3 regions of the Arthrobacter sp. AK01 genome follow, and region 1 is predicted to be linked to each of the others. Evidence: riboswitches for the same ligand, from Rfam matches in the RefSeq annotation. Region 1 holds a riboswitch; each other region holds the start of a gene.
What was found. Region 1 has a riboswitch for thiamine pyrophosphate ahead of thiO (glycine oxidase ThiO). Riboswitches for the same ligand answer to the same signal wherever they lie in the genome.

Region 1 (7,286 bases):
TCCGCTTGCGCATCCAGCTCGAATTCCCAGACGAACGCACTGCAGACCTGGCCGGCCAGCAGGCTTCCGGCGTTCTCGCTGATGACCTCCGGGTGCAGGGGGATCCGCCCGTCAGGAGCGTAGAACGTCTGCCCGCGCTGCCGTGTCTCGGCATCCAGGGCGCCGCCGGGGACCACGAAGGCCGGCACGTCGGCGATGGCGTAGAGAACCTTGTATCCGTCACCGGAGCGGTCCATGAACAACGCCTGGTCCAGGTCTGTCGACGTGGCAGGGTCGATGGTCAGGAAGGGGATTTCGCGCATGTCCCGGTCCGGTAACTTCAGGGTTTCCACGGCTTGGCGTGCTTCTGCTACGGCCGCTGCCGGATATGCACCAGGAAGGTCCAGCTCGGTCCTCAGGGCAGCCAGTGCGGCGGCAAGCTGGTCCGACGAATCGTCGACGTTGGGTGCAATCCGATGATGTGACACGAAAATCAGGTTAGCCCGAATCCGGCGGATAGTCTTGGATCATGGGCACTTCCCCGGACGCTGCAGCTTCAACCGGGCAACTCGCCGCGGAGCTGCTTGGAGCAATGGCATATGGCGAGTTGTCAGCGTTTGGGCGGCTCTCCGTCGATTCCCGCTACGCCCCCACGCTTCATGACCGCTCAGTCTTGGCAAAAATCGCCGTGGGCGCCTACGGAAACTTTGCACTCCTCAACGATCGGCTGGCCGAGATGGGCATCGATCCCGAAGAGGCCATGCTGCCGTTCCAGCGCTCCTTCGACCACTTCCATGAACGCACCAAGCCAGGGGACTGGTTCGAATCCGTCATGAAGGCCTACGTCATCGATACCGTGTCATCGGACTTTTACAGGGCCGTCGCGGTATTCCTTGATGCCACGACCCAACAGTTCGTTGATCGCGTGGCTTCTCCCGATCAGGCAACGGAGGTCCTGCGTGTCCTGCTCAGGCGGGCACTGGCCGATGACCCCCGCTTGGCCTCGCGTCTGGCCCTCTGGGGCCGCCGACTGGTGGGCGAAGCACTGACGCAGGCCCAACGCGTCGGCACGGAACACCCGCAGCTGGGGCCCACGCTGAGGAGCGGCGGCGACGCCCGTGCAGCAGTCAAGAGGCTGACCGGCGACCTCGCCGAGAAGCACGCACGACGGATGACAGGCCTCGGCCTGACTGCGTAACCTCCTGGCCGCTTGCTTCCGCTATACGGTGTCCAGTGCCTGCAACAGCGACTTGGCGGCCGCCGTCGGATCCGTGGCCTCAGTGATGGCCCGGACGACGACGATGCGGCTGGCGCCAGCGGCAACCACCTGCTCCACGTTGCTGTGGTCGATGCCGCCGATGGCGAACCAGGGGAGATCCACTTCTGCGTGTTTGACCGCTTTCGCGGCAAATGTGACCAGGTCCAGACCGACGGCTTGCCGACCGGGCTTGGTCGGTGTTGCCCAGACGGGGCCGACACAGAAATAGTCCAGTCCGGTGGGGCTCGACGACGCGGCGATTGCGGCATCGATCTGCGTAGTGGTGTGCGTGGACAGGCCTATTCCCGTGACGTTCGGCAGGAGGGCCCGGGCGGCCGTCAAAGGGAGGTCCTTTTGGCCGACATGGAACACCGGAGCCCCGGAAATACCGGCAACATCGGCGCGGTCGTTCACTGCCCAAAGCTTTCCATGACGTTGGGCCACGCTGCGCAGGACAGCCAGCATTTCCAATTCTTCGGCCGCTTCCAGCGCCTTGTCGCGGAGTTGGATGATGTCCACGCCGCCCTCGAAAGCGGCGTCCACAAAGTCTTCGAAATCGCCTTGCTGTTTGCGGGCATCGGTGCACAAGTACAGGCGGGCGGCGGAGAGGGCATCAGGCTGGGTCATGGAAACCAGAGTAGTTCCTCTAAACTGGGCACGTACTGCGGGAGCCGCGACGTTCGTTATATGACCGTCCGGCTGAGAGGGCTTCAGCGCCGACCGCTTGACCTGATCCGGCTAGTACCGGCGTAGGGAAGGAAACGAATGGCAGAATCCCGCCATACCCCCCTCCACGCAGACGTGGCGGTCGTTGGGGGCGGCATTATTGGCCTTGGCATCGCCCACGGAGCCCGGCGGCTGGGCCGCTCGGTGGCACTGGTCGATCCCGCACCGGCAACCGGAGCCACTTACGCTGCGGCAGGGATGCTTGCCCCTGTCAGCGAACTGCACTACCAGGAGGAAGACCTCCTGGAACTGATGCTGGAGTCTTCGCACCTGTGGCCGTCCTTCGCGGACGCACTTTCCCGTGAAGGTACTGACACTGGATACCGCGCGACGCCGACACTCGCCGTGGGTGCCGACGCCGCCGACCGCAGGGCGCTCGCCGATCTCCGCGCCGTACAGCTTGGAGCCGGCCTGGCCGTTGAACCACTGGCCCTTCGCGACGCGAGGGTGCGCGAGCCGCTCCTCAGCCCGCAAATCTCCTGCGCCTTCGACATCCCAGCCGATCACCAAGTGGATCCCCGGAAGCTGGCGGCCTGCCTGGTGACTGAACTGGAGAACCACTCGCACCGGGACGCTACGTGGGTGCACGGAACGGATGACGGGTACGGGGTCCGTGCCGGCGCCCGCCGGTTGTTGTGGGACGGTGGGCGCGTCTCAGGAGTGGAGCTCGACTCCGGCGCCACTGTCCACGCCAGTGAAACCGTGGTGGCCAACGGTCTGGGGGCCGTGGAGTTGTCCGGACTCCCTGACGGTCTCAGCCTTCCTGTGAGGCCGGTATACGGCGACATCCTCAGGCTTCGCGTCCCCGACCACCTGCGGCCGTTGGTGACTTCCACAGTCCGCGGCATGGTGCGCGGCGTACCGGTGTACATCGTTCCCCGGGATGATGGCACCGTGGTCATCGGGGCCACCCAACGCGAGGACGGCTTGTCTGCGTCATCCAACGCTGTCTCAGCCGGCGGCGTATATCAACTTCTGCGGGATGCCCAAACCCTGGTCCCTGCCGTGGCGGAATTGGAACTCCTTGAAGCAACAGCCCGGGCCCGCCCCGGGACTCCGGATAATGCACCGCTTCTTGGCCGCGTCGCCACTACCAGCGGAGACGTTGACGGGCTGGTGATCGCCACAGGATTCTTCCGTCACGGTGTTCTCCTGACACCCGTGGCCGCCAGGATCGTGTGCGACCTGATCAACGGTTCGGCAGACCCCCGATGGGCGCACTTCCGTCCGGACCGTTTCGCCACGAACACATCCCTATCGCGGGCTCTTACGCCGGCACACGTTCCGAGTAAGGAAACAGCATGAACATCAAACTCAACGGATCCGACCACGCAGTGCCGGAGGACGCTTCCGTCAGCACACTCGTCACCGCTGTCACCGGCCGCGTCCTGGACCACCGCGGACAGGCAGCCGACGGCGGCAAGCTGGGTGTCGCCGTCGCGCGCAATTCCGAGGTGGTGCCGCGCAGCCAATGGTCTGCGACAGCGCTCGCCGCCGGAGACGAACTCGAACTCGTTACCGCAGTCCAAGGAGGCTGAAGCATGACAACAGCAAACACTGAGGTCCGCACCACGGACGTACCTACCGACGCGCTGGTGATCGAGGGCGTCGAATTCGGCTCCCGCCTGATCATGGGGACAGGAGGTGCCCCGAGCCTGGACGGTCTGGGCGCCGCACTCCTGGCCTCCGGGACCGAGCTCACCACTGTGGCCATGCGGCGCTACTCGCCGGCCGAAACCGGATCGCTCTTCCAACTCCTTGTGGACCATGGCATCCGCGTGCTGCCCAACACGGCGGGTTGCTTCACTGCCAAGGACGCCGTGATGACCGCTGAACTGGCGCGCGAGGCCCTGGAGACCGACTGGGTGAAGCTGGAAGTCATCGCGGACGAACACACACTGCTTCCGGACGCCGTGGAGCTGGTGGATGCAACGGAACAACTGGTGAACCGGGGCTTCAAGGTTTTCGCCTATACCAATGATGATCCCGTACTGGCACTCAGGCTCGAGAACCTGGGAGCCACTGCCGTCATGCCGTTGGGCTCACCCATTGGGACGGGCCTCGGCATCCTGAACCCGCACAACATCGAGCTCATCGTGTCCCGGGCCTCAGTCCCGGTGGTGCTCGATGCTGGAATCGGGACGGCATCCGACGCCGCCCTCGCCATGGAGTTGGGCTGCGACGCCGTCCTGTTGGCCACCGCAGTGACCAGGGCGCAGAACCCGGTACAGATGGGCGAAGCCTTCAAACACGCCGTCATCGCCGGTAGGCTGGCCAAGCAAGCAGGCCGGATTCCGCGGCGAGAGCACGCCTTGGCGTCCTCAGCCATGGAGGGCCGGGCAGAGTTCCTCTAGATGCAGGGTTCTCCTGTGTGGAAGGAGTAGTCGTGGCGGGCAACGATGACCACCTGACTCAGGCGGATGTCGAAGGCGCTCTTCGGGACCTTCCGGACTGGAGATATCAGGATGGCCTCGTCACCGTCTATAAAACCCCGACGGCAGCCCTGGCCCTGGCTCTTATCGCCGCGATCGGCCGGATCGCCGAAGAACAAAACCATCATCCGGATCTTGACTGGCGTTACAACCGGGTGTTCGTGCGCTACGTCTCCCACGATGCGGGTGGGCAGGTGACCCAACGCGACGTCGCCGCCGCGGCTTCCGTGAGTGAGGCCGCAGCCGGGATTGGTGCCGCCGCCCAGCCGGAGCGCTATCGGGGCGCCTGAACAGGACTGGCGGAGCGTTAAAGCAACAGTGACCATCACCCGAGGGGCGATGGTCACTGTTGCTTGGTTGTCGCTGTTAGAGCCTCAGTGCTTTGGTCAGGGCGGCAGTATCGTGCTGGGTGCGTGTTCGGCCCAGGAAGACCACTACGCCGGCGGCGGCAGCTGTCCCCAGAACGATCGGCAGGACCCAAGGGATCCACGTTGCGCCTGGCTGGTAGCCCAGACCGGCACTAATGAAAGCGATCCAGCTCAGGGTGCCCACGGCTGCAGAGACGCCGGCCGGCAAGGCGATGCCGTACTTGCCGTGCCTCTTGTCGTTGGCCCACACGATGAAGCCGGTGGCAACGGTGGCCAGAACCACCACCACGAGTGAAAGCATTAAGACTCCTTAGCGGACGACGTTAGGTGGGCAATGCCCTAGAGGGCGCCGAAACCGACGCGGCGGACTTCCTCGGCGCCAATCTCCACGTAACCCAGGACACTGCCGGGGACGATGATCTGGCGGCCCTTCTCATCGGTCAGGCGCAGTTCCGAGCCCTTGGACACGGCTTCGGCCACGATCTTGGCAACGGCATCGGCATCCAAAGCGGATTCGAGCACGATTTCACGGCCAACGTTCTGAATGCCGATCTTTACTTCCACAGCAAGGCCTCCAAGCCAATCAAGTGTTAAGTCAGTCCTCTATTTGTAGCCTAGGACTCTTTGGGGAATCGACTGATTCCGCGCCAAGCTAAACGATAGATCAGATCACTGGCCACATCGAGGTCCAGGTTTCCATCCGTTTCAAGCCAGTACCGCGCGCTGACCTGCGCCATTCCAGCCAGACCACGGCCAAGAAGTTGTGCCTCCAGGGGCGGCAGCTTGGTGTCTTCCGCAATGACGTGGGCGACTGCGTCGGCGAACGTCTTGTTGAAAGTCTCCAAACGGGAGCTGACATCGGGATCATTAATAAGGTCGGACTCGAACACCAAGCGGTGGGCTTGGTCGTCATCAGCGATAAACCTGTAATAGGCGCGCATCACAGCCTTAACGCGTTCCTTGTTGTCCGTGGTGGAGTTCAAGGCACTGAGCATCAGTTCCGTCAGCGTTGCCAAGTGGCTGTCCAGGAGGGCCATGTAGAGCTCTCGCTTGGAGGGGAAGTGCTGGTACAGCACAGGCTTGCTCACGTGGGCAGCCTCTGCGATTTCGTCCATGGCAGCGCCATGGAAACCGTTGGAGACGAATACTTCCAACGCCGCGTTCAGTAACTGTGCGCGGCGCTCGTCCCGCGGCAACCTTGGTGAACGCGTTGAACCAGCCCGTTCCTGCTTGGCTGGTGCCCCATCGTTTGCCCGTGTGCCGTCAGCCACAGTCTGCCGCCTTTCCTTTGCAGTTATGACCACTCTACTCGTGGGTAATATGACCGGGCGGCATCGGCAGGCATACATTGGGGTATGGCCTCAATTGTTGCTGCCCACTCTGCTGCGCCCGCTGTCCTGCCGCCCCTCGTTGAACCTGCTGCCGAACTCACGCCGGCCGAGGTGGAGCGATACTCCCGGCATCTCATCATTCCGGAAATCGGCGCCGTGGGCCAACGCAGGCTTAAGAATGCGAAAGTCCTCGTCATAGGCGCAGGGGGACTTGGTTCCCCGGCCCTGTTGTATTTGGCGGCTGCCGGTGTTGGCACGCTCGGCATAGTGGACGATGACGTGGTTGACCTCAGCAACCTGCAGCGCCAGGTCATCCACGGCGTCAAGGACGTGGGCATTCCAAAGATCGAGTCCGCACGCAATGCCATCACCGAACTCAATCCGTTGGTGAGCGTGGTGCTGCACAACGTTCGCCTCGACTCCTCGAACGCCCTGGACTTGTTTGCGCAGTATGACCTCATACTGGATGGCGCCGACAACTTCGCCACCCGATACCTCGTGAACGACGCCGCAGCCATTCTCGGCAAACCTTACGTATGGGGTTCCATCTTCCGTTTTGACGGCCAGGTAAGTGTTTTCTGGGCTGACCACGGACCTACCTACCGGGACCTGTATCCCGAAGCGCCACCCGCCGGCTCCGTGCCGTCCTGTGGTGAGGGCGGGGTTTTCGGCATGTTGTGCGCAGCGGTTGGCTCGCTCATGGTGACCGAAGCGGTGAAGCTGATTACCGGCGTCGGGCGTTCATTGCTGGGACGCGTCGCGCTCTTTGACGCCTTGGGCGGCAGCTGGCGCGAGATCAGGGTTTCGAAGGATCCGGAAGCCGACCCCATCACCGAACTCACCGACTACGAGGCCTTTTGTGGTGTGACGCCCTTGGCTCCGACTGACCGGGACCACACCGTGTCCGCCAAGGAACTCGCCGGACTGCTGGCTGAGCGGGAGTCTGGGGAGAGGGACTTCGAGCTGGTGGATGTCCGCGAATCGGGCGAGCACAGCATCGTGAGCATCGACGGTTCCGTCCTCATACCGCAGGGCAGGATCCTCTCCGGTGAGGCGTGGGTGGACTTGCCGCTGGACAAGGACATCATCTTCCATTGCAAGGCCGGTACGCGCTCCGCTGCTGCCCTGGAAGCTGCGCAGAAGGCGGGCTACAGCCGCGTCCGGCATCTCGACGGCGGCATTCTCGCCTGGG
Region 2 (7,286 bases), on a different contig from region 1:
TTCCGTGGGCCCGTGGCCCGTTACGTTTGGGACCTGTCCGATCGGCGAAACAGCCGATGGATTGTCCCCTTCGGCGCCTCGGGTACGCCGGACCACCAGCATTTTGCCGACCAACTCCCCCTGTGGACCGCCGGGCAACTCGCCCCTGTGGTCACTGACTGGTCGGCCCTGGCCACAGACATTCCCTAACCAACCCCGTTCACCGCATCAGCCCCCGAAGGAAATCATGACCACCACCACCGAGGACTACTCCGTCCGTACCACCGTCTACTCAGAAGACCTCGAAGGATGGGGTGAGCTGCGCCTGGTTCCGCTGGTTCCCGGCGAGGACATCGACCTCATCTTCGAGTGGGTTACCCAGCCCCGCGCCAAGTTCTGGGGAATGACCGAAAACTCCCGTGAGGAAGTCCTGGGGATCTACGAGTTCCTTGACTCGTTGGAGACCCACCACGCGTTCCTTGCCGTCCTTGACGGAGAGCCGTTGGCACTCTTCCAAACGTACGAGCCCCTGCACGATCCCGTCGGCGAGGCCTATCCCGCCCGGGAGGCCGACATCGGCATGCACTTGCTGCTCGCTCCGGCCACGCGGCCCATTCCGCACTTCACGCCAAAGCTCGGCACTGCCCTCATCCAGTACATGTTCACCTTGCCGGGCAAGGACCGGATCGTGGTGGAGCCGGACTCCCGCAACGCCAAAGCCCTGCGCCGTCTGGAAGCCACCTGCTTTGAGCTGGGACCTATCATCCAGCTTGCGGAGAAGGAGGCCCAGTTGGGGTTCCTGACACGGGCAGGCTTTGACGAGATCCAGGAACAGAAGGCTCCCTAGTCCCCCATCACACAAGGCGAAGTGCCGCCGGCGCCCCCAACAGGCCGGGGCCACGCTTGTGCCCAGCTCGTTAGCGCGTGAAAGCGCTAGCGCCAGACAAAACTCCAGGTTCCAGCGCCTACAGCCGTGAGCACTGCACCCGCTGCGATGATCACACCGCCAAGGACCACCCAGGCATCCAGCATCGAATACGTGGATTCGCGCGCCCACGTTCGCTGACCTCCGCCGAAGCCGCGCGCTTCCATGGTTACTGCCAGCCGCGAAGCCCTCCTTACGGCCTGGACCAAGAGCCCGAAGCTCTGGCCCAGCGTGGCCTTCAGCCGCTGGAGGGGGCTGCCCTGCGAACCCACGCCGCGGGCACGGCGGGCCATGCCGATGGTCTGCCACTCCTCCGCCATCAGGCCCACCAGCCGCATTGCTGCCAGGGAGCCCAGGACAAAGCGGTGCGGCAGCTTTGCTTTCTGCGCCAGCGCATCGGCCAGGTCAGTCGGATCCGTGCAGGTCATCAGCAGGATCGCCGGGAGGGCAATCGCCAAACCGCGCAGCATGAAACCCAGCCCCAGCTCCAGCGAACCTTCGCTGATGGACCAGAGTCCGACGTCGAGCAGTACAGCGCCGCTGTCCGCCGCCACAATCGCCGTGCTCCAGCCGCCGATCGCCGCCGCGATGATCAGGGGCCAAGCGCGCTGCCACAAGAGCCGCAGGGTAAGCCCGGCCAGCGGGAACAATGCCAGTTCCGCAACCAGCGCCGTGGACGCCGACACCCAGTCGATGGACAGGGCCAGTACCAGGGAAATCAGGAAAACCGATACGAACTTCGCCAAGGGGTTTGCACGCGTCAGCAGGGCATGATTTCCGCGGATGTTCAGTGCGTCCCTCATGCCGCACCCGCTTCCTGATGTGCAACATTGCCCTGTGCCACCGGTCCGAGCTGCAGCTCGGTTCCCCCGAGTACTGCGCTGAATTCCTGGTCGTGGGTCACCGAGACCACTGCCGTTCCGGCGTCCAACAACTCCGAAAGGAATGACGCCAGCTCAGCCCAGGTGTTGGCATCCTGGCCGAATGTGGGCTCATCCAGCACCAGGACCTTCGGATGCGCCGCCAGAACCGTGGCCACCGAAAGCCGCCGCTTTTCCCCACCGGACAACGTGTAGGGATTGGCGTCCACAAGGTGCGTCAGCCTCAGCCGCTCCAGCAGTTCATCCACGCGTTCCTCGCCATGGCCCAGATGCTTGGGGCCAAACATGAGCTCGTCCAGGACCTTGCCCGTGACAAACTGGTGCTCCGGTTCCTGGAACACCGTCCCGATGCGGGAAATCAACTGGTCAGCTTTCCACATGAACGGGTCAATACCCGCCCCCTCGGAAAGCTCGACGGCGGCACTCACCGCACCGTCCACCGGCGCCAAAAGGCCGGCCAACGTGAGAGCGAAAGTGGATTTGCCGGCACCGTTCGGTCCCGTGATGGTCAGGGCCTGGCCAGCCCTGACCTGTGCGCTGATGCCCGTTTGCACGGGAACAGGCGGGATGGTCTTGAAGCCTTTGCGCCGCGGTTTTTCCCGGGATACTGCGAGGTCCTGGGCTGCCAGGAGAAGCGTGGAAGTCTGGGGCCGGTTCTGCCGCGTCCGGGTTGCCGGAACGTATCCCGGCACCCACACGCCAGCCGCCATCAGCATGGTGCGTGCCTCGGACAGGACCTGCTCCGGAGGGCCGTCCAAGAGGACTCCGCCCGCGGCCTGCCCGGCGCCCGCAGCCGCGCTCGACCCCGCCACCCACCCTGGCTGCAGGACCACGATCCTGTCCACCAGGTCTTTCCACACAGAAACGCGGTGTTCCACCACAACCAGGGTGGCACCGGTCTTATCGAGGCAGCGCTTCACCGCATCACGGACCTCCAGCACACCCGCCGGATCCAAGTTGGCCGTCGGCTCGTCCAACAGGATCAGCCCGGGTCGCATCGCCAAAATGCCCGCAAGCGCAAGCCGTTGCTTCTGCCCTCCGGAGAGTGCCGCCGTTGGGTGATCCAGGGCCAAACCGCCGCCGGCAGCGGTGCGCAGCCCGACGTCGTCGAGCGCTTCATGGACGCGGGACCAGATCTCGTCCCGCGGCACGGCCAGGTTCTCGGCGCCGAAGGCGACGTCGTCACCCACGCGGGAGAGGACCACCTGGGTTTCGGGGTCTTGCTGCATCAGGCCGGCGCGGCCACGCTGTTCGCGGGGAGCAACGCCGTCGATCAGCAGGGAGCCGGTCTCGTCCGAGTCGTCTTCCTCATCACCCAGCACGCCGGCCAAGGCATGCAGGAGGGTCGACTTACCGGCGCCCGAAGGACCCAGCAGCAACACCCGTTCGCCGGGTTCGATCCGAAGGTCCAGACCCTCAATGGCAGGCTGGGCCCGGCCGGCATGCCGCCACCCCCAGCCCTCGGCTGAGATGGCGGCAGGCCTGACCGTGCCGCTTTGAGTCGCGGACATCAGCTGAAGACTGGCTCCGAAGCGGCCTTGCGCGACGCGAAGGAGCTCAGGACGCCGGTCTTCGCCAGGCCGCGGGTGGCGACCCAGGACAGTGCGCCTGCGATGATCGCGCCGGAAATGGTGGTGAAGGTGATGTAGGCAAGCTTGTCGATTGCCTCGTACGCGATGTTCCAGCCCCACGGAAGGAAGGAGTCGTTCAGGCCGCAGAAGAGGCCTGCGCCCGCGCCGGCGAGGAGGGCCGTGGGCAGGTTGAACTTCTTGTAGCGGAAAGCGGCGAAGATGAGCTCGGCGCCGAGTCCCTGCAGGACTCCGGAGATCAGCACTGTGGTGCCGTACTGCGAGCCCATGATGAGCTCACCGGTGGCAGCGACGGCTTCGCAGAACAACGCTGCGCCCGGCTTGCGGATAATGAGCATGCCCAGGACCGCGGGGATCATCCAGCCACCGGCGATCAGGCCTGTGAGGGGAGGGTACGTCGCGTTCAGGGGAATGGATACCAACGCAGCGCCCTGGGACCAGGCCCAGAAGATCACGCCGCCGGCGATGGCGATCAGAGCCGCCACAACGATGTCTACAACACGCCAGTTATAACTGGTCTTCTTCACGTTTACCGTGGTCATTTTCTGCCTCCTGAGGTACAGGAGGGGAAAGTGCTACCCGGATTCTCCAGCCGGCCTGCGCCGCCCGGATCCGGACACTCTGAGAAGCTCGACTCCCTTGCGCCGGTACTAACCGGATCAGGTTCGAGGGTCTGCGGCTGTCCGCACTCTCAGCGCCCTCGCGTCTCCTGCATCTCTGCAGGGTCCGACGGCGGCGCTCCCCTGTCGTTATCAAATCTGCCCTGATGGGCGGGTTCAGTTTACACCTGCGTCCATGGCGGGCGCTGGCCTGTTGCCCGCCTATGGTCACAATCGGATCAGCGCGCCCCGGGCCGGACGCGTTCCAGGCGTGCGTTGCGAGGCCCGCCCTACACCCCTCCCGCCGGTTTTGGCCTGCACACCAGGCCCCACAACGAGACCTGAGAGAATGATCCAGCAGACTCGACCGCGGCAAAGGGGCATATCTCATGACGGACCTACCCAAGCAGGATCACGCTGCAAGCGACACCACGGCGCCGGAACCTCGCCTTGCCGCCAGCGTCATCCTGCTCCGCAACGCCCCCGGCGGTCTCGAAGCCTTCGTCCAGCACAGGGTCAGCACCATGGACTTCGCTGCCGGAATGGTGGTGTTCCCGGGAGGCCGGGTGGATGCTGCGGACACGTCCGGCTGGGACTACCCCGCGGAGCTGCTTCAACACCACGCGGCCCAGTGGCGCCAAAGCTCCATCGGCGCTAATCCTGCGCAGGCGACCACGAGCGCGGGTACGGTCCTCACAGCCGCACTCCGGGAAGTCCAGGAGGAGGCGGGCCTGAGCATCCACTCCGCCGACCTCCGTCCATGGGCCAACTGGATCACCCCGACGGACATGCCCAAGCGCTTCGACACCTACTTCTACATCGCCAAGCCTGCGCCAGGGGCTGAGCCCCAGCACCAAACCACTGAGGCCTGGCAGTCTCTGTGGATGCCAGTGGACGGAATTCTGGCGGCAGAGGCGGCCGGAACACTGAAACTGATGCCGCCCACCTATTACCTGCTGAAGGAAATCGCAGGGTTCGGCTCAGTGGAAGCGGTGTGGTCCGCGGAGCACACCGTCGTTCCGGTGCTCGCCCCGGTGGGTTCCATGGCCGCGTTCCTCAAGGAACGGGAAAACCGCCGGTAACAGCGTCCGCCCGGCCTTTACGGCTAGGCTGGGGACATGAACCTCTTCTTCAAGCTGCTGGGTACCGGAGTGAGCCTCGGAGCAGGCTTCGTCGGAACCAAACTCGTCAATAAAGGGTGGGAAAAGGCCACTGGCAACAAGCCACCCACAGGCAACGATGACTTGGAGACGAGCCTGCGCTCGGCCCTGACATTCGCCTTGATCTCTGCGTTCGTGAGCACCCTCATCCAGGTACTCGCCAGCCGCGGGACGCAGCGTGCCATCGCCCGCTTCGCCAAATCCAAGGACATCGTCTAGGCACCACCCGGACAACATGCAAGCGGGGGGGGGGGGCCCCCGGGGCGGCCGCCGGGGGGGTGTGATAGTGGGTTTTTTGTCCCCGCCGACGACCGGGGGGGGCGGGGGTGGGGCCCGCCCGCCCGCGCCCCCCCCCCCCACCCCCAAAACCCCCCCCCCCTCCCCCCCCCCCCCCCCACCAACCCCCCCGGGGCCCCCCCCCCCCCCCCCCCCCCCGCGCTTTTTGCCTATCAGTCGTTCAGATGAGCAGCCGTTCAGCGGTCGTTGCCAGGCTCTTGCCCGGCGGCCGCCCGTTGAACCACTGCCTCGAGTTCATCTTTGGTGAGCATCTCGCGGTGACCGTGCTTGGTGCGGTAGGCGGAGCGACCCACCATGTGGGCAGAAACGGGCGCCGTCAGAAGCTGGAAGATCCATGCCACCAGCAGGACCGGCCACACCCACCAGGTGCGCATCTGCAGGCCGATGGCGGCAAGCATGAGGAACAAACCCAGTACCTGCGGCTTGGTGGCAGCGTGCATGCGGCTCATAAGGTCCGGAAAACGGAGCAAGCCGATAGCAGCACCCAGGGACATCAGGGCGCCCACCACCAGGAACACGGCGGTCACACCATCGATCACGACATCGACGCCGGTGGGATCAGGACTCATTGTTCTGTTCCCTCCGCTCCGCCACAAACCGGGCAACTGTCACCGATCCGATAAAACCAATCACGGCCAGGGCTACCAGCAGCATCAGGTTGTTGAGGTGCCTGTTCATCGCCATGTCGATCGCGAGTGCAGCACCCAGGATTGCGAGCAGGACGTCTGACGCCAGCACTCGGTCCAGCAAGGACGGGCCGATGGCTATGCGGACGATCGCACCTGCGGCAGCCAGGCTGAGGATTACAGCCGTGACCACGAGAATGGTTTCCTTCATCGCGTTGCCCCTTCCATTCCCGGACGTATTTCGGCCTTCAATGCTTCGACTTCTTCGCGCGTGCCCATGATCCTGATGAGCCGCGCTTCGATGGTTTGGACTTCGTCGCGAATTTTGTCGATGTCCGCTTCTTCATAGATGTTGAGCGCGTGCAGGTAGAGCGTGGATGTCGACCGGTCCACCTCCACCACAAGGGAGCCCGGTATCAGCGAGATGACGTGCCCGGTGGCCGTCACCATCAGGTCCGAATGGCTCCGCAACGGGACAGCGACGACGGCGCTGCGCACCTTGGGACCTTTTGCCACAGCCAGGAACAGGACCAGGAAGCTCGCTGCCACCACTTTGGCGAGGAACATCAGCGCGAAGGGAATGGCGCGCAGTATGTTGAACCGGCCGCTCAACTCCACGGGCGGGAGGTAGAACAGCTTGGCTACCAACACGGCGATCAGGGCACCGAACAGGAGGTTGCCAGGGCTGAAGTCCCGCCACAGCGCACCCCAGACGATGACCAACCAAATGAGCAGCGGCAGCTCGGTGCGGAACGAAATCGGTTTGCGGCTCATTTGGAACCACCCGTCTGCACTTCATCCGGTTGCGCAAGGGGCGGCACCTCAACGGAATCGCCCAGGACGGAGTGGATATAGGCCGAGCGGTCCAGCATGATTCCCGCGGAACCGTCCGCCACCCGGAAAAGCGGGCCGGCGAAGACCGTCAGGGCGACGCCGAACACCACAAGGCCTGCCGTCGAGCCGACCATGGTCCGCGGCAGAACCCCTACGTTGCCCGGGGTCTGAAGCACGGGATCCGGGTACTCAGCGTCCTCGGGCTTGCGCCAGAAGGCCCTGTTCCAGACACGGGCGATGGCCAGCAGCGTCAGAAGGCTGGTGACCACGCCACCCACCACCAGGGTGATGGCCAGGGGTGTTCCCAGCTCCACGCCGGCCTGCAGGAGGCCCAGCTTTCCCAGGAAGCCCGAGAACGGTGGAATGCCCGCGAGGTTCATCGCCGGAACAAAGAAC
Region 3 (7,286 bases), on a different contig from region 1:
CCGAAACTACAGGAAAGGCCAATGTTCATCACGAACATTGGCCTTTCCTGTTATCCCGGGAGGGGTTGTTCCTAAGCGGAGGAACCCACGAAGATGTGCATGAACGAGAAGAAGATGGTGGCGATGACGGCAACGTACAGCAGAGCCACGATGATCCAGCCGGACTCGCCCAGCAGCTTGGCCAGGGCCGGTGGTGCCTTGATGACTCCCTGGGCGATGTTACGGATGGTCACCCATACGAACAACGGGATCATGGCTGCCCACACCACCATGCAGAACGGGCACAGTACGTGGATGGCGTAGAGGGCTTGGGACCACAGCCAGACAACGAAGGCGAAGCCGAGGGTTACGCCTCCCTGGAGGCCCAACCAGTAGCCCCTTGAGAACTTGGCGCCCGCAAGAATGCCCATGGCCGTTGTGATGATGACGGCAAAGGCAACGATGCCAATGAACATATTGGGGAACCCGAACACGGAACTTTGCGGTGTCTGCATCACGGCACCACAGGAAACCCAGGGGTTCACATCACACACGGTCACGTGGTTGGGATCCTTGAGGACCTCAAGTTTCTCAAGGACCAGTGCGCCGGACGCCAGCCACCCGATGACACCGGTGATCAGCAGGATCCAGGCGAAAGGTTTGTCCCGGACCGTCATTGGAAGGGAATCCTGCCGGGTACCTGGTTGGGTGGGCAGATCCTCCACGCGGTTTGTGGCTTGGTTGGCCAGGTTTCCCTTGGCTGTGCTCGGCATCGCGGATGTAGTCCTTTTCAACAAGTGGCCCGGCCTTGCCGGTAACGGCTCTTGGGAGGATTGTAACGCCGGAGGCTGGGCGCTGCCCCCAGCTTCTCGTTAGCTCCGGTCCTCCCGGGCACTGCACGACACAGCGGCTTACCTCGGGAATGTTCAGGGGTGTGAGAGAATGAACATGGCTGGAAGCCGATCCACATTCGGAATCCGGTCCGGTGACTTTGTTCCCAAGACCGCCAGTATGAGCTGGGCATGCCTGGATCACGTGATCCCCGGTAGGCCCGCCATGACAATGGACGGCACCTGGTTGTGGCAGCAGAACAACGGGTTTCAGAATAAAGCCGCCGGCCTTCCAGGGCTGCCGCACCCCAATGATGGTGCGAACCGGAAGGCATACTACCGACTTCTGTCAACGCCTGCGGGTTTTGACAATATTTGCCCCACTGGGCGCCGGATGTGGCGGTGTCGCTGGGGCAGGAGTGTTGCCACATATGGATAATGACCAAGTTGTAGCCGTTAATGACGAGGCAGCTCCCGCGGAAACCGCGGAAGCGCCAAAAAAAGCCACCCGGACCCGGCGCAAGGCTGCGCCCAAGGTTGCCGCAGAGGTAGAGTCGCCAGCCGCAGAAGCGTCCGCTGTTGAAACAACCGAAGCCCCAGCAGCACCAGTGCGCCGTACCCGGTCCCGCAAGAAGGCAGAGCCTGCTGAGCCGCTGCCCGGTTTGGGTGACGACGCCACTGCGGCGCCTGAAGCTGCCGTGGAGAGCCAGCCCGAAGCTGCAGCCGAGCCTGCCCCTGAAAAGCCGGTCCGCCGTCGTCGTGCTGCCAAGCCCAAGGCCGAGCCGGTAGAAGAGCCTGCCGCCGCAGAAACCACGACGCCGGATGCACCCACCCAGCCCGTGGCCCCTGTTGCTGCGGTAGCCGCTGAAGAGCCCGCGTCCGAAGAAGCGGAGGCCGAAGGGGCGGAGGACGGCGAGGCATCCGCAGACGACGCTGCTCCCGCTGCGTCCACGTCCCTGTTCATGGAGCCTGTTTCCATCACATCCATGATTTTCCAGGCCCCGGACCTCACCACGGTCCCGCGCGTTGCGGCCGTCGAAGAAAAAGACGAGGAACCGGAAGCGGAAACCGAATCCGGCGCTGAAGGTGAGTTGGACGATGCCGGCAGCCGGCGTCGTCGTCGGAGCCGTGGCCGCCGGGGACGTCGTGGAACCGAGCGCGAAGAGAACGAAGCCGAAGATGGCAGCGAATCCGAGGACGAGGAAGCTCCAGCGACCGAAGCCCTCGATGAAGGCGTGACGTCACGCCGTCGCCGTCGCCGCCGCCGTGGCGACCAGGATCTTGAATTGACCGGAGGGTCGGACGACGATCCGCCCAACACGGTGACCCGCGTCCGTGCTCCCCGCCCTGTGACGGAGACAGCCCCGTCCAACCGCGTAACCAGCGTCAAGGGCTCCACCAGGCTTGAGGCCAAGAAGCAGCGTCGTCGGGAATCCCGCGAGACCGGACGCCGCCGCCAAGTCATCACCGAGGCCGAGTTCCTGGCCCGCCGCGAGTCGGTGGACCGCCAGATGATCGTCCGCCAGCGCGACGACAGAATACAGATTGGTGTCATGGAAGACGGTGTGCTGGCTGAGCACTTCGTTTCCAAGACCCAGCAGGACTCCTTGATCGGCAACGTTTACCTGGGCAAAGTCCAGAACGTCCTTCCGTCCATGGAGGCGGCGTTCGTGGACATCGGACGCGGCCGAAACGCAGTGTTGTACGCCGGTGAAGTCAACTGGGACGCGGTCAACCTCGAAGGCCAGCCGCGCCGGATCGAGAACGCCCTGAAGTCCGGCGACTCCGTCTTGGTCCAGGTCACCAAGGACCCCGTGGGTCACAAGGGTGCCCGCCTCACCAGCCAGATTTCCCTGCCGGGCCGCTACCTTGTGTACGTGCCGGGCGGTTCCATGACCGGCATCTCCCGCAAGTTGCCGGACGTCGAACGTAACCGCCTCAAGCGGATCCTGAAGGATCGTTTGCCGGAAAACGCCGGTGTTATTGTCCGCACGGCCGCAGAAGGAGCGTCGGAGGAAGAGCTGACGCACGATATCAACCGCCTCCGCGCGCAGTGGGAAGGCATCGAGGGGCAGGCTTCCTCGACCAAGGTGCTGGCTCCGGAACTGCTGTACGGCGAACCGGACCTGACCATCAAGGTTGTCCGCGATGTCTTCAACGAGGACTTCTCCAAGCTGATCGTCTCCGGCGACGACGCCTGGGACACCATTGAAGCCTACGTGACCTACGTCGCCCCTGATCTGGTGGGCCGCCTTGAAAAGTGGACCAAGGACCAGGACATCTTCTCTGCGTGGCGCATCGACGAGCAGATCCACAAGGCGCTGGAACGGAAGGTCTTCCTCCCGTCAGGTGGCTCGTTGGTCATCGACCGCACCGAAGCCATGACCGTAGTGGACGTTAACACCGGCAAGTTCACCGGCAGTGGCGGAAACCTTGAGGAGACGGTCACCAAGAACAACCTTGAAGCGGCCGAGGAAGTAGTTCGCCAGCTCCGGCTGCGTGATATCGGTGGCATCATCGTCATCGACTTCATCGACATGGTCCTTGAATCAAACCGCGACCTCGTCCTCCGGCGCATGGTGGAATGCCTTGGCCGCGACCGCACCAAGCACCAAGTGGCCGAAGTGACGTCGCTGGGCCTCGTCCAGATGACCCGTAAGCGCATGGGCACCGGCCTCTTGGAGGTCTTCGGTGAGCAGTGCGATCATTGTGCCGGCCGGGGCGTCGTGACGCACGATGAACCTGTGGAGCACCGCCGCGCCAACGTCGTGGCCGCCGAACACCACCGCCCCCACACGGAGACCCAGCAGCCCGCTGCCCGCACGGAACGCAAGCGTCGCCGGGGCAAGGGCGGGGGACAGCCCGTTGCCGAAGCGTCCGCGCAGGTCCACACCACCACGTCGACGCCGGCTGCGCCGGCTGCTCCCGCTGAGCCCCAGGATCCGGCGAAGCAGGCCAAGGCCGAGGCGACCAGGGCTGCTTTGGCCACGATTGCCGCTGCCGCCCATGCCGCGCACCTGCACGACGACGAAGTCCACCGTGCAGAAGAACAGGCACGGGCAGCTGGACAGCAGGAGTCTGCCGCTCAGTCCGTGGCGCCCGCCGAGGCAGAGGAAGCCGCAGTTCGCGAAGGCAGGTCCACGCCGGTCCTGCGTTTCGGTGGGGAGGAAGTTGCCTTGCCGTTCGGTGAACACCACGAAGAACCGCCGGCCGCAAAGCCTGCCATGAGCCTTGATCTCCTGGCTGAAGCGTTCTCCCACCTTGGCGCAGCTCCTGAGGAAAAGCCCGAAGCGCTGTTTGCTCCGAAGGCCGTCGAAGCGGATCCCGAAGCTGTTCCCGCCTCGCGGGCCCGCCGTGGCCGCCGCAACCGCAGCGCGAGCAGGGCGCAAGGTGCGGCTAACGAAACAAGCGTCGAGCACCATGAGGTGACTGCCTCGGTTGGTCAAGGAACGGCACACGAGGCCAAAGCACCCGTGGAACCGGCCAAGAAGGCAGCGTCCGAGGAGCCCATTATCCTGGGGGTTGGGGTACCGGCTTCCGAGCTCTAGCACGGGCAAGGAAACCCAAGCATGAGGGCCCTGCACGATCCGCCACAGGCGGGTGGTGCAGGGCCCTTTGCTGTCCACTGCAAGCCCGGCTTCGCGAATGCGTTGGTCAGGTGCATGAAGGCATTGACAGTCATATCCGGGCATTGGCGTGGCACGGTTCCCGGGACCGGGCCCTTCCCGGCTACGCTTGGGGACTGACACGGGGTGCCGGGCGTTGGGCCAGGCTGAGATCCAGACCCGTTGAACCTGTCCGGTTAGCACCGGCGAAGGGATGTCCCCATGACTTCAACGTCGTATTCTCCCGTCTACCCGTTGGCCGTTTCCGGCCGGCAAATACCGCGGGTACTGAGCATCGCAGGCTCGGACCCATCCGGCGGCGCAGGTATCCAGGCTGATCTGAAGAGCATCGCAGCCCATGGCGGTTACGGCATGGCAGCCATCACCGCCCTGACTGCGCAGAACACTGGGGGAGTCCGTGCTGTCCATGTTCCTCCGGTGGAGTTCCTGCGCCAGCAACTGGAGGCAATCAGCAATGATATTGCCATCGATGCAGTCAAAATCGGGATGCTTGGTGACGCGGCCGTGATCCACGAAGTCCGCGGCTGGCTCGAAGCGGTGCGTCCCGCCGTCGTGGTCCTTGACCCGGTGATGGTCGCCACCAGCGGTGACCGCCTCCTGCGGGAGTCCGCCGGGAAGGCCCTGCGCCAGCTCCTGCCGCTGGCAGACCTGATCACGCCTAACCTGCCCGAACTTGCCATGCTGCTGGGGGAGCCGGAGGCCGCTGACTGGCCCTCGGCGTTGGATCAGGGCAAGCGGCTGGCCGCTGAGTGCGGCAACACCGTGCTGGTCAAGGGTGGTCATCTGGCCGGTTCCGAATGCCCTGATGCGCTGGTGAACACCAGCGGGTTGTTGCGGCAGGACGTCATCGAGGTGCCCGGTCCGCGGGTGGAGACGGCAAACAGTCACGGCACGGGCTGTTCCCTGTCCTCGGCCCTGGCCACTGCGCAGGCCCGTACCGGTGACTGGGAGGCGTCATTGCGTGAGGTGAAGCCATGGTTGATCGAGGCGTTGACGCATTCCGACATTCTCGAAGTAGGCCACGGAAGCGGACCAGTGCACCACTTCCACCACCATGCGGGCCCGAGGCCGGGAGATTTCGCGTCGGTGCTATGGAAGGAAGCGACCCCGGAGCTTGAAGCAATCTACAAGCTCAGCTTCATTGACGGCTTGCAATCCGGCAGCCTTCCGGAAGCCGCCTTCAACTACTACCTTGCCCAAGACGCCATTTACCTCAATGGGTACTCCAGGGTCCTGGCCCGCGCCGGCGCCCTTGCTCCCAGCGAGAAGGAACAGCTGTTCTGGGCCAAAGCGTCACAGCAGTGCCTTGAGGTCGAATCGGAGCTTCACCGGAACTGGTTGAGCACCCGGGAGGCGTCAACGGCCACCGGTCCCGTCACGAAGTCGTACGTGGACCATCTGCTGGCGTCTTCGGCTTCCGGTAGTTATGCGGTGGTGCTCGCGGCAATTTTGCCTTGCTACTGGCTGTACGCAGAAGTGGGCCAGCAGCTCCATGCAGCGTACGTGGAAGCAGGGGCTCCAACGGAGCACCCTTATGCGGCGTGGCTCACGACGTACGCGGACGAGGATTTCGCTGCCGCTACCAGGAATGCGATCAACTTCACTGATGGCGCTGCGATGGCAGCTTCCGAGAGGGAAAGGGCCGCCATGGTGGAGGCCTTCGCCCAGTCCTGCCGCTATGAAACAGCGTTTTTCGATGCTCCACGGCTTCACGCGTAGCCCGATTCCTGGATCTTTCAGCGTCCGGATAAGCCGGCACTACCGCGCGTCGCGGGCTTAATCGCGTTAATTGTGCCCAAACCCTGTAGGCTGTATGGGCACGGTGCCGGGAGAGTCCGTTACAACTGGTGACGCAAGTCACGCGGTAGCCTCCGGACCCGGCCTCATTTGCAGCTGAAGGTCAAACTAGCGTAATCTTGATCTTCGGTGCTTACGCCAACACTTGGGTTATGCCCCTTGGAATTGTTCATGGGATGACTCGCGGACTTCGATCAGAAGTCCACGGCGTTGAGGCACAGCGCGAACCAGGCCTGATTCCGGTTCAAGGTTCCGCACGCAAATTTAGTTATAAACGTCGAGAGAAGTGAGTACCCAAGTGGTGTACGCGATTGTCCGCGCAGGCGGCCGCCAAGAAAAAGTTTCCGTTGGAGACTACGTAACGCTTAACCGCGTCCCCGGTGGAGCCGGCAGCACGCTTGAGCTGCCCGCCTTGCTCCTGGTTGACGGCGACAAGGTCACCTCCGCAGCTGCGGAACTGGCCAACGTCAAGGTCACGGCTGAGATCCTCGAGGACCTCCGTGGTCCGAAGATCGTCATCCAGAAGTTCAAGAACAAGACCGGCTACCGGAAGCGTCAGGGTCACCGTCAGGAACTGACCAAGATCAAGATCACCAGCATCGCGTAACTTTCGTTACCCGCTGTTCAGGTTTTTCAGTTTCCCCAGAAATTTAGAGGCAGGCATTTCACATGGCACACAAAAAAGGCGCGAGTTCCACTCGCAACGGTCGTGACTCCAACGCTCAGTACCTGGGCGTAAAGCGCTTCGGTGGTCAGGTAGTTTCCGCAGGCGAAATCATCGTTCGTCAGCGTGGAACCCACTTCCACCCGGGTGCAGGCGTCGGTCGCGGTGGCGACGACACCCTGTTCGCCCTGCAGGCCGGTGCGGTTGAGTTTGGTACTCGCCGCGGACGTCGCGTAGTGAACATCGTTGCTGCTGCAGCTGCAGAGTAACAACAAGTTCTGAACCGGTTGGGGGGGGGGGGGGGGCGGCCGCCCCCGCGGCGAGAGTACAAGATAGAGAAAGAGCATGAGGCGCCGACCGGGCCGGGGGGAGTAGACGGGGGCGCACGCA

Region 2: linked by a shared signal. The riboswitch ahead of LN996_RS01895 (ECF transporter S component) and the one ahead of thiO (glycine oxidase ThiO) in region 1 are both predicted to bind thiamine pyrophosphate.
Region 3: linked by a shared signal. The riboswitch ahead of thiD (bifunctional hydroxymethylpyrimidine kinase/phosphomethylpyrimidine kinase) and the one ahead of thiO (glycine oxidase ThiO) in region 1 are both predicted to bind thiamine pyrophosphate.

The regions. Positions count from the first base shown of each region.
Region 1 is NZ_JAJOHP010000001.1:20,652-27,937, forward strand. Features, by position in the region: gene LN996_RS00110 (RNB domain-containing ribonuclease) at 1-467, opposite strand, end outside; gene LN996_RS00115 (ferritin-like fold-containing protein) at 509-1,177, shown strand; gene thiE (thiamine phosphate synthase) at 1,199-1,864, opposite strand; TPP riboswitch at 1,892-2,010, shown strand; gene thiO (glycine oxidase ThiO) at 2,003-3,268, shown strand; gene thiS (sulfur carrier protein ThiS) at 3,265-3,501, shown strand; gene LN996_RS00135 (thiazole synthase) at 3,505-4,317, shown strand; gene LN996_RS00140 (4a-hydroxytetrahydrobiopterin dehydratase) at 4,335-4,685, shown strand; gene LN996_RS00145 (hypothetical protein) at 4,762-5,064, opposite strand; gene LN996_RS00150 (DUF3107 domain-containing protein) at 5,103-5,327, opposite strand; gene LN996_RS00155 (TetR/AcrR family transcriptional regulator) at 5,378-6,112, opposite strand; gene moeB (molybdopterin-synthase adenylyltransferase MoeB) at 6,119-7,286, shown strand, end outside.
Region 2 is NZ_JAJOHP010000003.1:75,550-82,835, reverse strand. Features, by position in the region: gene LN996_RS01915 (penicillin acylase family protein) at 1-189, shown strand, start outside; gene LN996_RS01910 (GNAT family N-acetyltransferase) at 227-826, shown strand; gene LN996_RS01905 (energy-coupling factor transporter transmembrane protein EcfT) at 913-1,707, opposite strand; gene LN996_RS01900 (ABC transporter ATP-binding protein) at 1,704-3,296, opposite strand; gene LN996_RS01895 (ECF transporter S component) at 3,296-3,916, opposite strand; TPP riboswitch at 3,993-4,129, opposite strand; gene LN996_RS01890 (NUDIX hydrolase) at 4,363-5,055, shown strand; gene LN996_RS01885 (DUF4235 domain-containing protein) at 5,092-5,352, shown strand; gene mnhG (monovalent cation/H(+) antiporter subunit G) at 5,607-5,999, opposite strand; gene LN996_RS01875 (monovalent cation/H+ antiporter complex subunit F) at 5,989-6,267, opposite strand; gene LN996_RS01870 (Na+/H+ antiporter subunit E) at 6,264-6,830, opposite strand; gene LN996_RS01865 (Na+/H+ antiporter subunit D) at 6,827-7,286, opposite strand, start outside.
Region 3 is NZ_JAJOHP010000098.1:10-7,295, reverse strand. Features, by position in the region: gene LN996_RS21780 (vitamin K epoxide reductase family protein) at 72-752, opposite strand; gene LN996_RS21775 (Rne/Rng family ribonuclease) at 1,241-4,357, shown strand; TPP riboswitch at 4,548-4,646, shown strand; gene thiD (bifunctional hydroxymethylpyrimidine kinase/phosphomethylpyrimidine kinase) at 4,637-6,154, shown strand; gene rplU (50S ribosomal protein L21) at 6,531-6,839, shown strand; gene rpmA (50S ribosomal protein L27) at 6,902-7,165, shown strand.